2 regions of the Citricoccus sp. genome follow, and region 1 is predicted to be linked to the other one. Evidence: riboswitches for the same ligand, from Rfam matches in the RefSeq annotation. Region 1 holds a riboswitch; the other holds the start of a gene.
The links. Region 1 has a riboswitch for thiamine pyrophosphate ahead of PLJ28_RS10685 (thiamine ABC transporter substrate-binding protein). Riboswitches for the same ligand answer to the same signal wherever they lie in the genome.
Positions count from the first base shown of each region.

Region 2: linked by a shared signal. The riboswitch ahead of PLJ28_RS02165 (ECF transporter S component) and the one ahead of PLJ28_RS10685 (thiamine ABC transporter substrate-binding protein) in region 1 are both predicted to bind thiamine pyrophosphate.

Region 1 covers NZ_DAOMPX010000031.1:16,318-26,016, forward strand. Annotated here, with positions in the region: gene PLJ28_RS10665 (acyl-CoA dehydrogenase family protein) at 1-1,024, shown strand, start outside; gene PLJ28_RS10670 (MFS transporter) at 1,142-2,527, shown strand; gene PLJ28_RS10675 (ABC transporter ATP-binding protein) at 2,618-3,565, opposite strand; gene PLJ28_RS10680 (ABC transporter permease) at 3,565-5,373, opposite strand; gene PLJ28_RS10685 (thiamine ABC transporter substrate-binding protein) at 5,405-6,517, opposite strand; TPP riboswitch at 6,569-6,672, opposite strand; gene PLJ28_RS10690 (formylglycine-generating enzyme family protein) at 6,872-7,783, shown strand; gene PLJ28_RS10695 (sulfatase family protein) at 7,788-9,440, opposite strand; gene PLJ28_RS10700 (ABC transporter ATP-binding protein) at 9,433-9,699, opposite strand, start outside.
Region 2 covers NZ_DAOMPX010000003.1:90,909-100,607, reverse strand. Annotated here, with positions in the region: gene PLJ28_RS02175 (APC family permease) at 1-1,000, opposite strand, end outside; gene PLJ28_RS02170 (FAD-dependent oxidoreductase) at 1,167-2,684, shown strand; TPP riboswitch at 2,754-2,857, shown strand; gene PLJ28_RS02165 (ECF transporter S component) at 2,951-3,694, shown strand; gene PLJ28_RS02160 (ABC transporter ATP-binding protein) at 3,691-5,322, shown strand; gene PLJ28_RS02155 (energy-coupling factor transporter transmembrane component T family protein) at 5,319-6,128, shown strand; gene PLJ28_RS02150 (aminotransferase class IV) at 6,164-7,234, opposite strand; gene PLJ28_RS02145 (MMPL family transporter) at 7,351-9,699, opposite strand, start outside.

The DNA of each region.
Region 1 (9,699 bases):
CCTGCGGGACCGACTGGCGAGGCTGGACCTGGTGGACCCCGCGGAGATCCGCGACGCCGGGGAGGCCGTCCGGCCGTTGTTCACCGGGTTCCGGAACCTGGAGTTCTCCCGCGTCGACGGGTCCCTGGCCATCCTGTTCGGCGGCCAGGCCGGCATGTTCCGCACCGTGGTGCAGGCCGGGGCCAGCCCGGAACAGTTTTCCGCATGGGACGAGGACATCGCGGAGTTCCGGATGACCGGGTGCTTCGCCCTGACCGAGCCCGAGCACGGTTCCGACATCGCCCGTGGCGTCCAGACCGAGGCCCGCCGCGACGGTGGCGACTGGGTACTCACCGGAGCCAAACGCTGGATCGGCAACGCTGCGTCCTCCGACTACGTAGCAGTGGCCGCCCGCGACACCGAGGACCACCAGGTCAAGGTCTTCCTGGCCCGCACCGACGATCCGGGCATGACCATCACCACGATCCGCGGCAAGACCTCCCTGCGCATGGTGGACAACGCCGACATCACCCTCGACGGCGTCCGGGTGCCGGACTCACACCGCCTGCAGGAGATCAACTCCTTCGCCGACCTCAACCGGGCCTTCCGGATTTTGCGTCCGGACGCGGTGTGGAACGCCACCGGCCTGCAGATCGGCCTCTTCGAGACCGTGCTCGACTACACGCGGCAGCGAGAGCAATTCGGCCGGCCGATCGCGTCGTTCCAGCTGGTCCAGGACCAGCTGGTCACCATGCTCGGCAACGCCAACGCCTCCCTGGCGCTCGCGGTCCGCCTGGCGCAGCTCGCCGACGGCGACGGCGTCGGCGACGCTCAGGCGGCCCTGGCCAAGACCTGGGTGTGCCGCCACATGCGCCACACTGCCTCACTGGGCCGGGAATTGCTGGGCGGCAACGGCATCCTGCTGGAGCACCAGGCCGCCCGGTTCCACGCGGACGCCGAGTCCCTCTACACCTTCGAGGGCACGGACCAGATCAACACCCTGATCGTCGGACGGGACATCACCGGCCATGGGGCCTTCGTCTAGCAGACAGGAGGGTTCCGATCACCTCTTCCCACCCCCTTCACCCCTCTCATCACCTCACCCATCAGTCCCTCTTCACCACCCCTGCGCCGCAGGCCGGATGAACTGGAGCAGCATTCCATGACGCACCTTCCCGAACACACCCGTCAGCAATCCCCGGACAGCCCGACGGCGGCCGGCCCGATACCCCGGGCCCCCGGCACCCCGGTATCCGCGACCGACCCGGCCAGGGCCCGGGAGGCCCGCCGCGTCATCGGTGCGACGTTCCTGGGCACCACGATCGAGTGGTACGACTTCTTCCTCTACGCGGCGTCCGCCGCACTGATCTTCGGACCCCAGTTCTTCCCCTCGGACAACGCCACGGCCAGCCAGATCGGAGCCTTCGCGACCTTCGCATTCGGCTTCATCGCCCGGCCGATCGGCGGCATCCTCGCCGGCCACTTCGGAGACCGGATCGGCCGCAAGCGGATGCTGGTCCTGTCCCTGTACCTGATGGGCGGGGCCACCGTGCTGATCGGCCTGATCCCCACCTATGCCACCATCGGCATCTGGGCGCCGATCCTGCTGACGCTGCTGCGGCTCATCCAGGGCCTCGGCGTGGGCGCCGAGTGGGGTGGTGCCGTGACGATGGCCATCGAGCACGCCCCCGCGAACAAGCGGTCCCTCTACGGTGCCGCCCCGACCATCGGGCTGCCGGCCGGACTGATGCTCGCCAACCTGATGCTCATCATCCTGATGGCCGTGACCGGTCCGGCCTTCCTGGAGTGGGGCTGGCGGATCGCCTTCGTGATCAGCTTCCTGCTGGTCGTCGTGGGGATCTGGGCCCGCCGCCGGCTGGGTGAGAGCCCGCTGTTCGAGGAGTCCGTGAAGAACGAACCGGCCAAGGTGCCCTTCCTGGAGGTCTTCAGGGGCTTCACCCCGCAACTGCTCCTGACGGTCTTCGTGGCCGGCGTGCCCTCGATCCTGTCCTACATCGTGCTGACCTGGGCCCTCTCCTACGGCACCACTCAGATCGGTTACTCCCAGTCCGCACTGCTCTGGATCGGCATCGCGTGCTGCGTCCTGCAGATCGTCATGGTGCCCCTCCTGGCCCGGCGGGCGGACCGGACCGGCCTGACCAGGATGGCGGTGGCGGGGGCCACCCTCATGATCGCAGGGGCGCTGCTGTTCTTCCCCCTGTTCAACACCGGGAACATCTGGCTGGCCGCCCTGGCCACGCTGCTGGCGCACGCCTCCACGTCCTTCGCCTGGGCCGTGGTCCCGCCGATCCTCACGCAGGCGTTCCCGGGGCGGGTCCGCTACTCCGGCATCAGCATGGCCTACCAGTTCGGTGCCATCGTCGGCGGGGGTTTCGCACCCCTGATCGCCACGACGCTGCTGGCCCGCACCGGGACCAGCTGGTCGGTGGCCGGATACGTCGTCGTCGCCTGCCTCGTCATGCTGGCGTGCACCCTGGCGCTGACCCGGTACCGCACCCACCGCGACTACGCGGACGACGCCGCCTGAGGCCGCGGTGCGACCCCACCGGGATCCGCTCCTGCTCCGGTGACGTGCACGCCCCCGACCGCCCTCGGTGCGCGGCCGGGGGCGTGCACGTCACCCCACCCGCAACAGCACCTCGGCGCCGGGCTCGGCCCGCAGGCCGGGCACCTCCACCTCGGTGGCGTACAGCTCGACGACGGCGCCGGCGTCCGTGGGGCGCAGCACCACCCCGCGCAGCCGCCCGCTGCTGCCGAGCACCTCGGCCACGCCGGCGGCACCCGCGTCCGGGGCCAGCGCGGACCGGCCGTCCGCGGATCCGGCCACCGTCGTCGTGCCGTCCGCGCGCCCGGGGCCGCCGGCCGCTCCCGCCGCGACACCGAGGAGTTCCGCCCGCGTCCCCACCGCCAGCACCCGGCCCTCGCCCATGACGGCGATCCGGTCCGCCACGGTGAAGGCCTCGGCGTGGTCATGGGTCACGTACACGGCGGTCGTCCCCGTGCTCGTCAGGATCCTGCGCAGGTCCACGGCCAGGCGTTCGCGCAGCGCCCGGTCCAGGGCGGACAGCGGCTCGTCCAGCAGCAGCAGCCGCGGCCTGGTCGCCAGGGAGCGGGCCAGGGCCACGCGCTGGGCCTGGCCGCCGGAGAGCGTCTGCACGGCGCGGTTCCCGTAGCCCTCCAGTCCCACGAGCCGCAGCATCTCGTCCACGCGTGTGCGCCGCTCGGCCCGGCTCAGTCCCGAGGTCTCCAGTCCGTAGCCGATGTTCCGCGCCACCGACCGGTGGGGGAACAGCTGCCCGTCCTGGAACACCATCCCGCACCCGCGCTCGTGCACGGGCACCCGGTTCATCCGCCGGCCGCGCATCCACAGGCTTCCGGCGGACACCCGCTCCAGCCCGGCGATCCCGCGCAGCAGCGTCGACTTGCCCGAGCCCGAGGCGCCCAGCAGCGCGACGATCTCGCCGGCGTCGACGGCCAGGTCCATGTCCCGCACCGCCACGAACCCGTTCGGGTACGCCACGGACACGCCCTCGCACACCAGCGCCCGCTCTGTCTCGACACCCATCAGAACCCCGCTCCCGTCCCGGCCGCGCCCCGCGGGCGCAACCGCTCACACACCAGCATCACCGTCGCGGTCAGCACCGCCAGGATCACCGACCCGGCCATCGCCATCCCGTAGTTGTCCTCCCCGGGCCGGCCCAGCAGGCGCACGATGAGCACCGGCAGGGTCTGGTAGTCGGGGGAGGCGAGGAACGTCGTCGCCCCGAACTCGCCCAGGGACACCGCGAACGCGAACCCGGCGGCCAGCCCGAGTCCGCGCGCCAGGAACGGCCCGTCCACGGTCCGCAGCACCCGCCCGGGAGAGGCACCCAGCACGGCCGCGGCCTCCCGCAACCGCGGGTCCACGGCCCGCAGCACCGGCACCAGCGAACGGACGACGAGCGGCAGCGCGACCACGGCCTGGGCCAGCGGCACCAGCGCGCCCGAGTACGCCAGCTGCGGGGCGGAGGCCACGAGGGACACCACGAACCCGAAGCCCACCGTCACCGCGGACACCCCCAGCGGCAGCATGATCGCCGCGTCGAACAGCCGCTGGGCCCGCACCGCCCACCGCGAGCGCACCGGCCGGGTCAGCAGCAGCGCCAGCGGCACCCCGACCACCAGCGTGATGACCGTGGCGTCCAGGGCGATCTTCACCGAGTGCTCCAGGGCCTGCAGCACCGTGGTCCCGCCGGCGAACCCGGACCCGGCGCTCGAGCCGAGGAGCTCGTAGTTGCGCAGCCCCCAGCCCTGCGAGGACTGGAAGGACCGCGCCACCAGCGCCACGATCGGCGCGGCGATCAGCAGCACCACGGTCAGCATCGTCACCGCGAACGGCACCGCGTCCGCGCGCCGCAGCGGGTGGGAGGTCGGTTCGCGCAACCGCAGCGCCGTCTCGGTCCCGGCGCGGAACCGGTTGGCCAGCGTCACCGCCAGGATCACCACCACGAACTGCAGCGTGGAGAACACCGCCGCCGTGCGCAGGTCCAGGAACGCCGTCGTCTGGATGTAGATCTCGGTCTCCAGGGTGCCCACGCCCGGCCGGCCCAGGGTCTGCACGATCCCGAACGCCGTCGAGCAGAACAGGAACACCAGCGACCCGGCCGAGGCGATCGCCGGTCCCAGCGCCGGGACGGTGACGGTCACGAACGTCCGCCACGGCGAGGCCCCCAGCATCCGGGCGGCCTCCCCAGTGCGCGGGTCCAGCGTGGACCACAGGGCACCGACCTGGCGCACCACCACGGAGAAGTTGAAGAACACCATCGCCAGCACGACGGCCGTGAGCGTCTGGTCCAGCCCCAGGAACCCCAGCGGGCCGTTCTCGGCCAGCAGCGCCCGGAACGCGGTGCCCACCACCACCGTCGGCAGCACGAAGGGCACCGTGGACAGCCCGCGCAGCAGGTTCCGCCCGGGGAACCGGCACCGGTACAGGACGTACGCCCCGGGCAGCCCCAGCAGCAGCGATCCCAGTGTTCCGGCCACCGCCAGTCCCAGCGTCTGCCCCACGAGCCGCCAGGTGCGCGACTCGGCCAGCACCTCGGCGAAGGCGCCGAGGTCGAGCTGCCCGGCGGCGTTCGTCACGCCACGGGCCAGCATCGACCCGACGGGCCACAGGAAGAACACCGCCAGGAACGCCAGCGGGACGGCGGCGACCACCGTCCACACCAGCCCGCGGCCCACCGGGCCGGCGGCACGCCTCCACCGCCCGGGCACGACGTCCGCCCGGTCACCGCCCGGCGGGGCGGTTCCGGTCTCCGGGGCCCGACCGGACGCCGGCACCCGGGTGGGGGCCGGCGTCGGGACCAGGGCCGGGTCTCCCGGGACCAGGCTCATCCGTCGCGTCCTGTCCGGTGGGGGATGCCGATCAGCTCGCGGCCTCGTAGAGTGCGTTCCAGTCCTCGAGCCAGGCCTCGCGCTTCTCGGCGATCTGCCGCAGGTCCGCCTCGATCGGGTCCTCGACGAGGGTGGCGTTCTGCGCCCATTCGGCCGGCAGCTCGAGGGACTCGTCCACCGGGTACATGAACATGTTCTCCGGCAGCGAGGCCTGGAAGTCCTCGGCGAGCAGGAAGTCGATGAACGCCTGCGCGCCCTCGGGGTTCTTCGCGCCCTCCACGACGCCGGCGTACTCGACCTGGGTGGTGCAGGTGTCCTCGACGACCCCGGTGGTCGGGGCGAAGGCGGGGGAGGACGAGTAGCTGAGCACCAGCGGGTAGGCGCCCTGGCCCTCGCCGGCGGAGAAGTCGGAGTAGTAGGCGTCCGACCAGCCGGCGGCGACCTTGGTGCCGCCCTCGAGCAACCGCTGCCAGTAGTCCTGCCAGCCGTCCTCGCCCTTCTCGGTCACGGTGGCGGCCAGGAAGGCCAGGCCGGGGGAGGAGGTGACCGGATTGGTGGTGACGAACAGCCGCGCGTACTCGGGCCTGGCCAGGTCCTCCAGGGTGGTCGGCGCGGCGAGGTCGTTCTCCTCGAACCACTGCTCGTCCACGTTGACGCAGACCTGGCCCTGGTCGATGGGGGTCAGCCGGTCCTCGACGACGAGGTCCTGGGCGGATTCCGGCAGCGCCCCGGAGGCGTACTCGGCGACGACGCCCTCGTCGATGACGCGCTGGGCCGAGAGATTGTCGATGCCGTAGACCGCGTCCACGGTGGGGTTGTCCTTGGACAGGATCAGCTGGTTGACCAGGGTGCCGGCGTCGCCCGGGGCGGTGGTGGTGAGCTCGTAGCCGGACTCCTGCTCGAAGGCGGCGATCTGCTCCTCGGTGATGTTGAAGGAGTCGTGGGTCATCACGGTCACCGTGCCACCGGTGCCGGCTCCCGAGGCGCCGCTCGCGCCGTCGGTGGTGGCCGGCGCCGTGCCGTCGCCCGCGCCGGACTGGTCCGCGACCGAGCAGCCGGTCAGGGCCAGCGCGGCGATGCCCAGGATCGCGAGGGCGCCACGGGCACGGCGTCTGCTGGTGGGCGCTGCGGAAAGGTGGTGCATGAGTTCCTCCAATACCTCTGGAGGGGACGGGGCGGCGGGTGCGCCGACCCGAGGAGAGAAAGCTCGACTTCCTTCGCCGGTGCTAACCGGGCAGGTTCGAGGGTCTGCGGTGTGCGCACTCTCAGCGCCGGCCTGGCGCTCCCCTGTCGTTGAACCTTCAGTCTAGTGCCGGGGGAGGGGCGGGGTCATCTCGGTCGGCTGACGTGACCGGCCGTGGCGGCGCACCATAATGGAAAAGCCCTGCCTGTCTGAGCTGTCCGGCTGAGCACCTGCACGACGAATCGGCCCTGAGAGGTGGATGTGGACTGTTGTCATCCCGCTGCCGGCGGTACCGAGCCGGGACGTGCGCAGCACATGGATCCGCGGGAGCCTGCGTCTCGGGCCGTCCACACGGGCCCGGTCCAGTCGAGCTCCACCCACGGCATCGAGCAGGTTGAGGTTCCCGCCGGTCGGTTCCTCATGGGGGACCACTTCGGTGAGGGGTACCCCGCAGACGGTGAGACGCCCGTGCACGCGGTGCGGTTGGACGGCTTCTCCATGGACGCCACCACCGTGACGGTCGACGACTTCCGGCGGTTCGTGGAGCAGACCGCGTACGTCACGGAGGCGGAACGGTTCGGGTCCTCGGCGGTCTTCCACCTGGAACTCATTGCTCGTCGGCTGAACCCGGCGGGCGCGAACCCGGTCCCGGGGACGGCCTGGTGGGTCAACGTGCCCGGGGCGTGCTGGCATGCCCCGCTCGGACCGGGATCCCGGGCGGACGAGGACCACCCGGTGGTCCACGTCAGCTGGAATGACGCCCAGGCCTACTGCGCGTGGGCCGGGCGCCGCCTGCCGCACGAGGCGCAATGGGAGTACGCGGCCCGCGGCGGGCTGCAGGGCCACCGCTACGCCTGGGGCGATGAGCTCGTGCCGGGCGGCGAGCACCACTGCAACATCTTCCAGGGACGCTTCCCCGTGGAGAACACGATCGACGACGGTTTCCTCTCCACGGCCCCGGTGCGGACGTTCCCGGCCAACGGGTTCGGCCTGTTCCAGATGGCCGGGAACGTCTGGGAGTGGTGCCAGGACTGGTTCCTGCCGCGCTACTACCGGCGCAGTCCCGAGGAGAATCCCCCCGGGCCGCCGTTCGGCGAGGGCAGGGTCATGCGCGGAGGGTCGTTCCTCTGCCACGACTCCTACTGCAACCGGTACCGGGTGGCAGCGCGGAGCAGGAACAGTCCGGACTCCTCGAGCAGCAACTGCGGCTTCCGGACCGTCGGCTGACGGGTCAGGCCGCCGCCCGCACCCGGACCCCGTGGTCGGTCAGCGCCAGCAACTCGTCCAGCATCAGCTGGCGCATGCGGTCCACGACCTCCTCGCACCCCGGCCTGGCGGCCAGGTTGTGGGCCTCCTCCGGGTCCGAGTCGAGCAGGTACAGCTCCTCGGCGTCGGTGCCGAAGTACCGCGTGTAGCGGGCCTCGGGGGTGATGACCGAACGGATGTGCACGGGGGCCGGCAGCCCGTCGAGGCCGAACGGCTGATCCTCCTCGACGATCAGTGCCCTGCGGTGGACGGAGGCCTCGCCCCGCAGCAGCGGGACCAGGCTGCGGCCCTGGATGCCGCGGTGTCCCGAGACCCCGGTGAGTTCCAGCAGGGTGGGCACCAGGTCCGCGTTCGAGACCAGGGCCGTCGAGGCCGCGGTCCGCGCCGCCGGGGAGATCCCGACGCCGGCCCCCGGCAGTCCCGCGGGCACCCTCATGACCAGTGGCACGTTGGTCACGCCCCGGTAGTGGGTGAAGTGCTTGAGCATCATGCCGTGGTCGCCGAACATGTCCCCGTGGTCCGAGGTGAAGACGACCACCGTGTTCTCCGCCAGTCCGGTGCGTTCCAGCGTCTGCAGGATCCTGCCCACCTGGTCGTCCAGCAAGGTGATCAGACCCAGTTCCGCCGCGCAGGCCACCCGGTACTGTTCCTCCGTGGCGATCCACGTCATGGTCGGGTCCTCGCCGGGCATCCCCCGTCGCTCGGCCATGCGCCGGACGTGTTCGGGAGAATCCGAGTGATCCTGGTGGAACGTATCAGGTACCGGGACGTCCGCCGGGTCGTACAGGCGGTCGTATCCGGCCGGCGGCGCGAACGGATGGTGGGGATCGGGGAAGGAGGCGAACAGGAAGAACGGTTCGCCGTCCGCGGCATGGTCCTCGAGGCGGGCGCAGGTCCGCTCGGCGACGTACGCGCTGGGGTGCAGTCCGGCCGGAACGGCCGAGGTGTAGACCTGCGCCCAGTGCCCGCCGTGATCGTCCAGTGCCCGCTGCGGTCCGGCGTCCGTCAAGGGGTCGAAACCGCGCTCGCGCGCCCAGTGCACGTAGTGACCGCTGGGGCGGTCCCCATGACCGACCACCAGGTCCACCTCCTGGTAGCCGTAGTAGTCACCGGGCATCGTCACCGGCTGTTCGCTGTGGAGGAGGGAATCCTCCCAGCGGTCCCAGCCGGCGTCGCGGACGGGTCGGCGGGCATCCGGGAGGCAGTCCTCCAGCAACTGGGGTTCGGAGAGCATGATCTGCTCGCGCTGCTCCGGCTCGAAGTCCCAGCCCATGTTCTGGTGGTGCAGCTTGCCCACCGCGCTGGTGCGGTAGCCGCACGACGCCAGGTCTCCCGGCAGGGTCGAGACGTCCGGGTCGAGTGGCAACCCGTTGCACCGGGTGCCGTGCTGCTGGGGCCACCGACCGGTCATCAGGCTGGCCCGGCTGGGCATGCACGTGGGGTTGGTGACGTGGACGTTGCCGAAGGCCACGCCCTCGGCGGCCAGGGCATCCAGATGGGGCGTCGACACCAGCGGGTGGCCACCGAAGCCCAGGTGATCCGGGCGGAGCTGGTCCGCGATGATCACCAGGACGTTGGGGCGGCCGGCTGCGGGGTTCGGGTCAGGTCGCTCACGCATCGGCCATCTCCTGACGGTGGGGGTTCTTGATCAGGGACAGCACGCGCGTGCGCTCGTCCACGAACGCCTTGGTGGCGCGCGTGGTGATCTGGTCCCGCTCCCGGGGCAGGTTCACGGTGACGACCTCGACCACGTGGGCAGGCTTGGAACCGAGCACGACGACGCGGTCGGAGAGGTACACGGCCTCGTCGATGTCGTGCGTGACCACCAGGATGGTCATGCCGAATTGTTCCCGGATCCGCAGGCAGAGGTCCTCGAG
Region 2 (9,699 bases), on a different contig from region 1:
CCACCCACGGGGTGCGGCGCCGGGGCAGCAGCGCGGCCAGCACCGGCGGCAGCAACCCGTCCCGGGCCATCCCGTAGGCCAGCCGGGAGGACATGATGCCGGTGAGCAGCGCGCCGTTGGCCACCGCCACCAGGGCGATGACGCTGAAGACCACGGGCGGGATGATGCCGGCGGCCTCGACCACCTGCAGCAACGGGGCGGTGCTGGCGGCCAGCTCCTCGGTGGGGATCACCGCCGAGGCGGCCATGCCGACCAGGGCGTAGACGACGCCGGCCACGGCCAGCGCCCCGAACAGGGCCCGCGGGTAGGACCGTGAGGGGTCCTTGGTCTCCTCGGCGACGTTCACGCTCGTCTCGAAGCCCACGTAGGAGTAGAAGCCCAGGACGGCACCGGCCAGCACCGCGGAGACCGGACCGCGCTCCGGCGTGCCCAGCTCGACCAGCCGGCCCAGGTCCCCCTCGCCGCGGGCGAGCACGACCACGCCCAGGGCGATCACGAGCAGCAGGCCGGAGACCTCGATGATCGTCGCCACCCGGTTGGCCCCCATCGACTCCGTGATGCCGCGGGCGTTCAGCGCGGCCAGCAGTCCCAGGAACACGATGACCACCAGGGCCGTGGGCAGGGTGATGAACTCGGTCAGGTAGTCGCCGGCGAAGCCGAGGGCCAGGGCTCCCACGGAGACGATCCCGGCGGACAGCATGCAGAACCCGACGAGGAATCCGGTGAACGGCCCGAAGGCACGGGTGGCGTAGTGCGAGGAGCCCCCGGCCCGCGGGTACTTCGTCGCCAGTTCGGCATAGGACCCCGCGGTCAGCAGGGCCAGCACCAGGGCCGCCACCAGGGGGACCCAGACGGCCCCGCCGGAGAGGCCGGCGATCTCGCCGACCAGGACGTACACCCCGGCCCCGAGGACGTCACCCAGGATGAACAGGAACAGGCCCGTGGTGGTGACCGTGCGGCGCAGGGACCGGGTCTCGCCGGAGGCTGTGGTGGAGGGCATGGGATCACAGTAGACGGCGCCGGGGCGGGGTGCCGAGTCCCCGTGCGCATCCGGGGTCTGAGAGGGTGCGATGCGCACGGGGCCCCTCTACGATGACGGTGTTCGCCTCCCCGCGCGGGACGCGTCCGCCATCGGATCCCGCAGGACGGAACAGGACGGATGCAGCATGGACCCCAGGACGTCCCTCTGGCATGACACCCACCCGGTCCCCGCCACCGGCACCGACCACCTCTCCCCGGGTGACCGGTTCGACACCGTGGTCGCCGGCGCGGGCTTGACCGGGCTGGCCACCGCCGTCCTGCTGGCGCGCGCGGGCCAGCGCGTGGCCGTGGTCGAGGCCCGCTCGGTGGGGGCCGTGGCCACCGGGAACACCACCGCGAAGGTCTCGCTGCTCCAGGGCACCACCCTGGCGGAGATCAGCCGTCACCAGTCGGACCAGGTGCTGCGCTCCTACGTGGAGGGCAACCGCCGGGGGCAGTCCTGGCTGCTGCGCTACCTGGACGAGAACGGGATCGACTACCAGCGCAGGCCCGCCTACACCTACGCCACCACCCACGAGGGCCTGTCCCGGCTGCACTCCGAGCTGGAGGCCGACCGCGCCGCGGGCCTGGACGTGACCTGGACACGGGAGACGGACCTGCCCTACCCCGTGGCCGGGGCGATCCGGCTGGAGGACCAGGCGCAGGTGCACCCGATGCAGGTGCTCGACGCCCTGGCCACCGAGTTCCGCCGGCTCGGCGGGACGCTGGTGGAGGGGGTGCGGCTCACGGGCGCGGGCTACCGGTCCCCGCTGGCCGTGCACACCTCCGCGGGGGAGATCAGGGCCGGGCAGCTGGTCCTGGCCACAGGGGCCCCGGTCCTGGACCGCGGCGGTTACTTCGCCAAGCTCAGTCCACACCGTTCCTACGCACAGTCCTACCGGGTGCCGGGGCCCGTTCCCCAGGCGATGTACCTCTCCGCGGACAGTCCGTCCCGCAGCCTGCGCACGGCCCCCATCGACGACGGTGAGCTGCTGCTCGTGGGCGGCAACGGCCACGTGGTGGGGCGATCGGCCTCACCGCAGGCCGCCGTGGACGCCCTCGAGGCGTGGACCCGGGAGCACTTCCCCGGAGCGGAGCGCACGCACGCCTGGTCCGCGCAGGACTACCGCTCGGCCAACCTCGTCCCCTTCGTGGGGACACTGCCCCGCGGCGGTGGCCACGTCTACCTGGCCACCGGCTTCAACAAGTGGGGCCTGACCAACGGCGTGTCGGCCGCCCTGCGGATCTCCGCGCAGATCCTCGGCGGTGCCACGGACTGGGCCAGGCCGATGGATCGTCGCCTCACCTCGCCGGCCGACCTGCTGACCGGCCTGAGGGACAACGCCGCCGTCGGTGCCCGGTTGGCCGGCGGCTGGACGTCGGCCGCACGCAGACCCCTGCCCCAGGAGCCTCCGGCCGAGGGCCAGGGCACGGTGGGCCGGGACCACGGCCGGCCCGTGGCGGTCTCCACGGTGGACGGGGTGACCTGCCGGATGTCGGCGGTCTGCCCGCACCTGGGCGGCATCGTCTCCTGGAACGACGCCGAGCGCTCCTGGGACTGCCCACTGCACGGATCACGCTTCACCGCGGACGGCACCCTGCTCGAGGGGCCGGCGGTCACGGGCCTGCGGGCACCCACGGATGCCAGGGGGCGGGCGGACTGAGAGCCGTTCCCCGCAACGGGAGGACCGTGGCCGAGGGGTCGGGGGTGGTGCCCTATGCTGGTGCCACATCGTGAACGACAGGGGAGCGCCGCCCGGCGCTGAGAGTGCGCCCAGCGCAGACCCTCGAACCTGCTCCGGTTAGTACCGGCGAAGGAAGTCGAGTTCTCCGATGGAGCGTGGGGCCCGGTGCCTGACGCGCCCGGATCCCGAGGGTTCGGGCGGCGTGCGTTCCATTCCCCTCCTTGGATCCTTGAGGAGGACATCACATGGTCTCGACGCAGACCCCCGGCAGTGATCACCAGGCCACCCCGCCGGCCGGTACACCGGACCGTCCCGGGCGCTCCCGCCCACACCACGACCCGCGCGGCCCCGCCCACCGCACCTCCGCCCACCGCACCTCCGCCCACCGCACCTCCTCCCGCCACACCTGGCGCGTGGTGGACATCGTCGTGGCCGCCGTCGTCGCCGTGGCCAGCGGCGTGGTCTTCTGGGCCTGGAACCTGGCCTATGCGGGACTGGGCGGGGTGTTCCTGGCGTTCCCGCCGTCGTCGGGACTGGTCGCCGGCATGTGGCTGTTCCCGGCGGTCCTGGGTGCACTGCTGATCCGCAGACCGGGTGCCGCGCTGTTCACGGAACTGGTGGCTGCCGCCGTCTCCGCGTTGCTGGGGTCCCAGTTCGGCCTGACCGTGCTGGCCTCCGGACTCGTCCAGGGCATCGGGGCCGAGCTGGTCTTCCTCCTGTTCCTCTACCGTCGCTTCACCCTTCCCGTGGCCCTGCTGGCCGGTGCCGCCGCGGGAGTGGCCTGCGGTCTCAACGAGGCCTTCCTGTTCGCCTGGTTCCCCGAGTACACGCTGGCCTGGAAGTGGCTCTACGTGGGGTTCACCGGCATCTCCGGGATCGTCATCGCCGGCCTGCTGAGCTGGCTGGCCACCCGCGCCCTGGCGGCCACGGGCGCACTGGCCGCCCTCCCGTCCCGCGGCGCCCACCGGGAACCGGCGGGCCGGGGGTGACCGCGGCCACCGTCACCGCGCAGGGCTGGGGCTGGCGGCACGCCGGACGCGACCGGGCCGCCGTCGCCGGCCTGGACCTGACCATCCCACCGGGGCAGCGGGTCCTGCTCGCCGGGCCCTCCGGGGCCGGGAAGTCCACTCTGCTGCACGGACTGGCCGGCGTGCTGGACCCGGCGGACGACTCGGAGGAGACCGGCCGGCTGCTGCTGGACGGCGTGCCCACCCGCGAGCTGCGCGGCCACGCCGGGTTGGTGCAGCAGGACCCCGAGACACAGGTGATCCTCTCGCGCGTGGGGGACGACGTGGCCTTCGGCGCGGAGAACCTCCGCGTCCCGCCGGACGAGATCTGGGACCGGGTCCGACACGCCCTGGCCGCGGTCGGGCTGGGGGAGGACGAGGGCATCGCCCTGTGGCGGGACACGTCGCGACTGTCCGGCGGGCAGAAGCAACGGATGGCCCTGGCCGGGGTCCTGGCCATGCGCCCGCCGCTGGTCCTGCTCGACGAGCCGACCGCCAACCTCGACCCCGCCGGTGTGCTCGAGGTCCGCGACGCCGTCCTGGCGGTGGTCGAGGCCATCGGCGCCACCCTCGTGGTCGTGGAGCACCGGCTCGGGACGTGGGCCCGGCACGTGGACCGGTTGCTCGTCCTGGAACCGGGCGGGGGCATCAGCCACGACGGCACCCCCGCCGCGCTGCTCGCACCCGGCCCCGTCCGGGAGGAACTGGCCGCGGCCGGGGTGTGGGTGCCCGGGGTGGTGCCCGAACCCGTCACCCCCGCCCCCGGTGGTCCGCGGCCGGCCGCGGAGCCCTCCGGACCGGCACGGAGCCCGCGACGGGACCCTGCCGGTCACCGGGACCCTGCCGGTCACCGGGACCCTGCCGGTCACCGGGACCCCACGGGGACCGCGCTGTTGTCCGCCCGGGACCTGGCGGTGTCCCGGCACGCGGTGAGGCCCGGCTGGCGCCGCCGCCTCGGGCCACCGCCGGTCCCGGTGCAACACGGACTGGACGTGACCGTGGAGGCCGGGGAGGCCGTCGTCGTGACCGGGCCGAACGGGGTGGGCAAGTCCACGCTGCTGCTGACCCTGGCCGGGCTCATCCCGGCCCACGCCGGGACGCTGACCGCCACCGCCGCCCTGAAGGGACACGGGGTCCGGCTGCCGGACGACCCCCACCGCTGGCCCGCCCGGGACCTGGTGAGCCGGATCGGCACGGTGTTCCAGGAGCCCGAGCACCAGTTCGTCGCGGCCACGGTGCGCGAGGAACTGGCCTTCGGGCCGCGTCACGCCCGGGACCACCGGACGGGCACGCTGCGGTGGTCGGCCGCACAGGCCCGGGGCCGCGCCGACGAATTGCTCGAGGCCATGGGACTAACCGGACTGGCCGAGGTCAACCCCTTCACGCTCTCCGGTGGGGAGAAGCGCCGGTTGTCCGTGGCCACCGTGCTGGCCACGGGCCCGGACGTGGTGTTCCTCGACGAGCCGACCTTCGGGCAGGACGCCAACACCTGGGCGGTGCTGACCGGGATGCTGCGCCGGCTCGTCACCGAGGGCAGCTCCGTCGTCGCGGTGACCCATGACCAGGACTTCGCCGCGGCCCTCGACGCCCGGGTGGTGGAGCTGACATGAGCGCCGTCCTGACCGCCCCGGCCCCCTCCCGCCCCGTGGCGGGCTCCCCGATGGAGCGGGCCCACCCGCTGGCGAAACTGGCCGCCCTGCTGCCGGTCACCGCCGTGCTGGTGGCGTCCATGGACTGGGTGTCCTCGGGCCTGGTGCTGTTGGCGGCGGTGGCCCTGCTGCCGTTCTCGGGCATCCGCGCCGGGGAGTTCCTGCGCCGGGCGTGGCTGCTCGTGGCCGCCGCGCTGGCCTCGGCGTGGGGCACCGCGCTGGTCGGCCAGGACACGGGGCGGATGCTGCTGGAGGCCGGACCGGTGTCCGTCTCGGAGGGGTCGGCGTTGGCCGGAGCCGCGACGGGCCTGCGCATCCTGGCGGTCGCCCTGCCCGGAGTGATCGTCTTCGCGACCACGGATCCCACCGACCTGGCCGACGCGCTGGCCCAGCGGCTGCGTCTGCCCGCGAGGTTCGTGCTCGGCTCGCTGGCCGCCTTCCGGCTTCTCGCCATGCTGACCGAGGAGTGGCGCGTGCTGGGCCACGCCCGGCGTGCGCGGGGCGTGGGCGCCGGCGGGGGCCCGGTCCGCCGCACGACGTCGTGGCTGGGACAGGTGTTCGGGCTGCTGGTGCAGGCCATCCGCCGTGCCAGCCGGCTGGCCGTCACCATGGAGGCCCGAGGCTTCGGGGCCGGCGCCCGGACATGGGCCCGGACCTCGGTCTTCACCGCGGGGGACGTCCGGCTCGTCCTCGGTGGGTGCGCCCTGGCCGCGCTGGCCGCCGGCCTGGCCCTGGGGACGGGGGCGTGGAACCTGGTCTGGGCCTGAACCCGCCCCGGGCCTGAACCTGCCCGGGGCCGGACTCAGTGCAGCGGGCCGTGCCGCCCGGGGGACCTGTCCTCGTCCAGGAAGGCCGAGAGCCGGTCGGTCAGGTCCCGGTCCACGTCCAGCGCGACCCCGTCCAGGGAGGTCACCGGGGCCACCCCGCGCACGGAGGACACGAGCCACACGCCGTCCGCGTCGAACAGGTCCGACGGCTCCAGCGGACCGTAGCCGAGGTCCCAGCCGGCCGCCTGGGCGGCGGCGAAGATGGTGCCCTGGCTGGTGCCCGGCAGGATCCCGGAGCTGCGCAGCGGCGTGACCAGCTCCACGGCGTCCGGGCCGTCGGCGGCCGGGACCCGGCGGGCCAGCAGCACGGTCGAGGTGGGGCCCTCGAGCACCTTGCCGTCGGAGGAGACGAAGATGACGTCGTCGGCCCCCTGGGCGGCGGCGAAGCGCATGGCCGCCATGTTCACGGCGTAGCTGAGGGTCTTCGCGCCCATCAGCAGCCACGGGGCCCGCTCGGAGACGGAGGAGTCGAAACCGCGGTCCAGGAGCAGGACGGACAGGCCGCGCTCGCGCCCGGACGCCAGGCCGGGGGAGACGGGGGAGACCAGTACCCAGTACGTACCGGTCAGTGCGGGTGCGTCCGGGGCGGTCCCCGCGGTGATGTCCTTCAGCTCGCCGTCGGATCCGGTGTCCGCGGTGCCCCGCACGTAGTGCCCGCCGCCGGGGGCGCCCTCGGGGCCCCGCGTGGCCACGAGCTTGACCACGGCGTCCCTGCCCGGGTTCCCGGCCGCGTACGCGCTCAGCCCGGTGACCGCCGCCTGGCGCCAGGCCTGGGCGTCCGGGACCGGCAGGTCGAGGGAGGCGGCCGAGGAGATCAGCCGCTCCAGGTGGGAGTCCTCCTTGCGGATCCGGTGCCCGGTGTCCCCGGCGAGGGCGGTCATCGTCTCGAAGATCCCGTCCCCGCGGGTCAGGCCCTGGTCCGTGACCAGCACGGCAGGCTGCCGTGGATCGGCGACCCGGGTGCCGACCCCGTCCGCGGACGGGTCGAGGAACACGACCACGGAGCCGCCGGGCTCCGGGATGAATGATGCGGAGTGGTGCGTCATGGACCCCAGACTACGCATCCGTCCCCGCGTTCCGAGCACACCGTCGGGTGCGCGCCGGCACCGGCACACACCCGACGGTGGCCTCGGCCGGGCGGGCAGCGGACCGCGCGGTCCCGTCAGACCCGGGCCGGTTCCGGTTCGGGGGCCGCCTCGCCGGCGCCGTCACCCGGGGTGCCCTGCCTGGCCGCGTCAGCCGCCGGCCGGCCGGGCCCCGCGGAGGCGTGGTCGCGTTCCAGGGCGGCGCCCTCCACGTCCACGTTCGGCAGGATCCTGTCCAGCCACCGCGGCAGCCACCAGGCGGCGTCGCCGACCAGGTGCATCAGGGCGGGCATCAGCAGCAGCCGCACCAGGAAGGCGTCCAGCAGCACCCCGAAGGCCAGGCCGAAACCGATGGGCCGGATCATGGCGGACTCGGCGAAGACGAACCCGCCGAACACGGAGATCATGATGATCGCCGCGGCGGCGACCACGGCCCGGCCCGCGTGCAGGCCGTCCATCACGGCCACCCGGGCCGGGGCCCCGTGGGCGTAGGACTCGCGCATGCCGGAGGAGATGAACAGCTGGTAGTCCATCGCCAGGCCGAACAGCACGCCCACCATGATGGTCGGCAGGAAGGCCAGGATCGGCCCCGGGTTGTGCACCCCGAACACCGCGGACAACCAGCCCCACTGGTAGATGGCCACCACGCCGCCCATGGCCGCGAAGACGGACAGGATGAACCCGCCGGTCGCGATCAGCGGGACCACCAGCGAGCGGAACACCAGGATCATGATGAGCAGGGACAGCCCGACGACGACGCCCAGGTAGAGCGGCAACGCACCGGAGAGCTTGTCCGCGACGTCGATGAACCCACTGGTCATGCCGGCCACGGCCAGGCCGGAGGCCTCTCCGGCCGGGGCGGTGGCCCGCAGGTCGTGCACCAGTTCCTCGGTCGAGACCGCGTTGGGTCCCTCGGCCGGGATGACCTGGAACATCATCATGGTGGAGTCCTCGTTGACGGCGGCCGGGACCACCACCTCCACGTGCTCCAGGGACGCCAGCTGCTCGCCGACGGCGACCTGCTGGTCCATGACCTCGCCCTCGTCCAGGCCGGCGGGCAGATCGGCGGTCACCACGAGCGGGCCGTTGTACCCCTCCCCGAAGGCCTCACCGAGGGCCGTGTAGGACTGGTACGCGGCCGACTCCGGCGGTTCGGAGCCACCGTCCGGCAGTCCCAGGCGCATGGAGAAGAACGGGATGGCCACGATCGCCAGGGCGAGCACGGAGCCCAGGGAGATCAGCACGGCCCGGCCGGTGGGCATGGCCGCGCGCCGCGGGCCGGCACCGTGGGACCGGCGGGCCTGAAGATGGCCGGCGGAGGCCGACTCGCGGCCGCGCTCCTCCTGGCGGCGCAGTCCCGCCTCCACCGCGCGGACCTCCTGCTCCCGCTGCAGGCGCCCGCGTTCCGTGCGGCTCAGCGCGCGGTGGCCGATCAGCCCGAGCAGCGCGGGGGTGAGGGAGACGGCGATGAGCACGGCGATCAGCACGCAGAAGGCGCCCACGGTGCCCATCAGGCCCAGGAACGGGATGCCGGTGACGTTCAGCGCGGCCAGCGCGATGATCACGGTCAGGCCCGCGAACACCACGGCGTTGCCGGAGGTGCCGTTGGCCAGGCCGATCGACTCGTGCAGCGGGGCGCCGTCCTTGAGCTGGCGGCGGTGCCGGTTGACGATGAACAGCGCATAGTCGATGCCCACGGCCAGGCCGAGCATGAGGCCCAGCACGGGGGTGACCGAGAGCATCTCGATCATGCCGGAGAACGCCAGGGACCCGGCGGCCCCGATGCCCACGCCGATCAGGGCGGTGAGGATCGGCAGGCCCGCGCCGATGAGGGTGCCGAGCATGATGACCAGCACGATGGCGGCCACGACCAGGCCGATGACCTCGGCCGGGCCCACGATGTTGGGGATGGTCTGGGACAGCGAGGTGGTCGGCAGCACCTCGACGCCCTCGATGTCCGCGTCCTCCAGGGCGGAGACCACGGCGCCCTGGATGTCCTCGGTGACGTCCAGGGTGGGCCGGTCGAACACCACGTTCCCGACGGCGGTGCTCCCGTCCTCGGAGACGGTGCGGTAGTCCCCGGCCAGGGCCAGCAGGTCCTCGCCGCGGTCGAGGTCGGCGCTGCCGGCCTCGGCCTCCACCGCGCCCTCCTCCAGCTGCGTCCGCTGCTGCTCGAGCTGGGCGCGGCCCTCCTCGAGCTGGGCGCGGCCGGCGTCCAGCTGGGCCTGCTGGGCGTCCAGCTGGGCGGTCACCGCCGGCGGGGCACCGGCCGCCTCTGCCTGGGCCCGGCCGGCGCCGAGTTCGGCCTGTCCGGCGTCCAGCTGCCGCTCGGAGGCGTCCAGCTGCTCCTCGGCCCGGGCGATCTGTTCCCGCCCGGACTCGACCTGCTCCTGCCCCTCGGCCAGCTGGGCGCGGCCGTCCGCGAT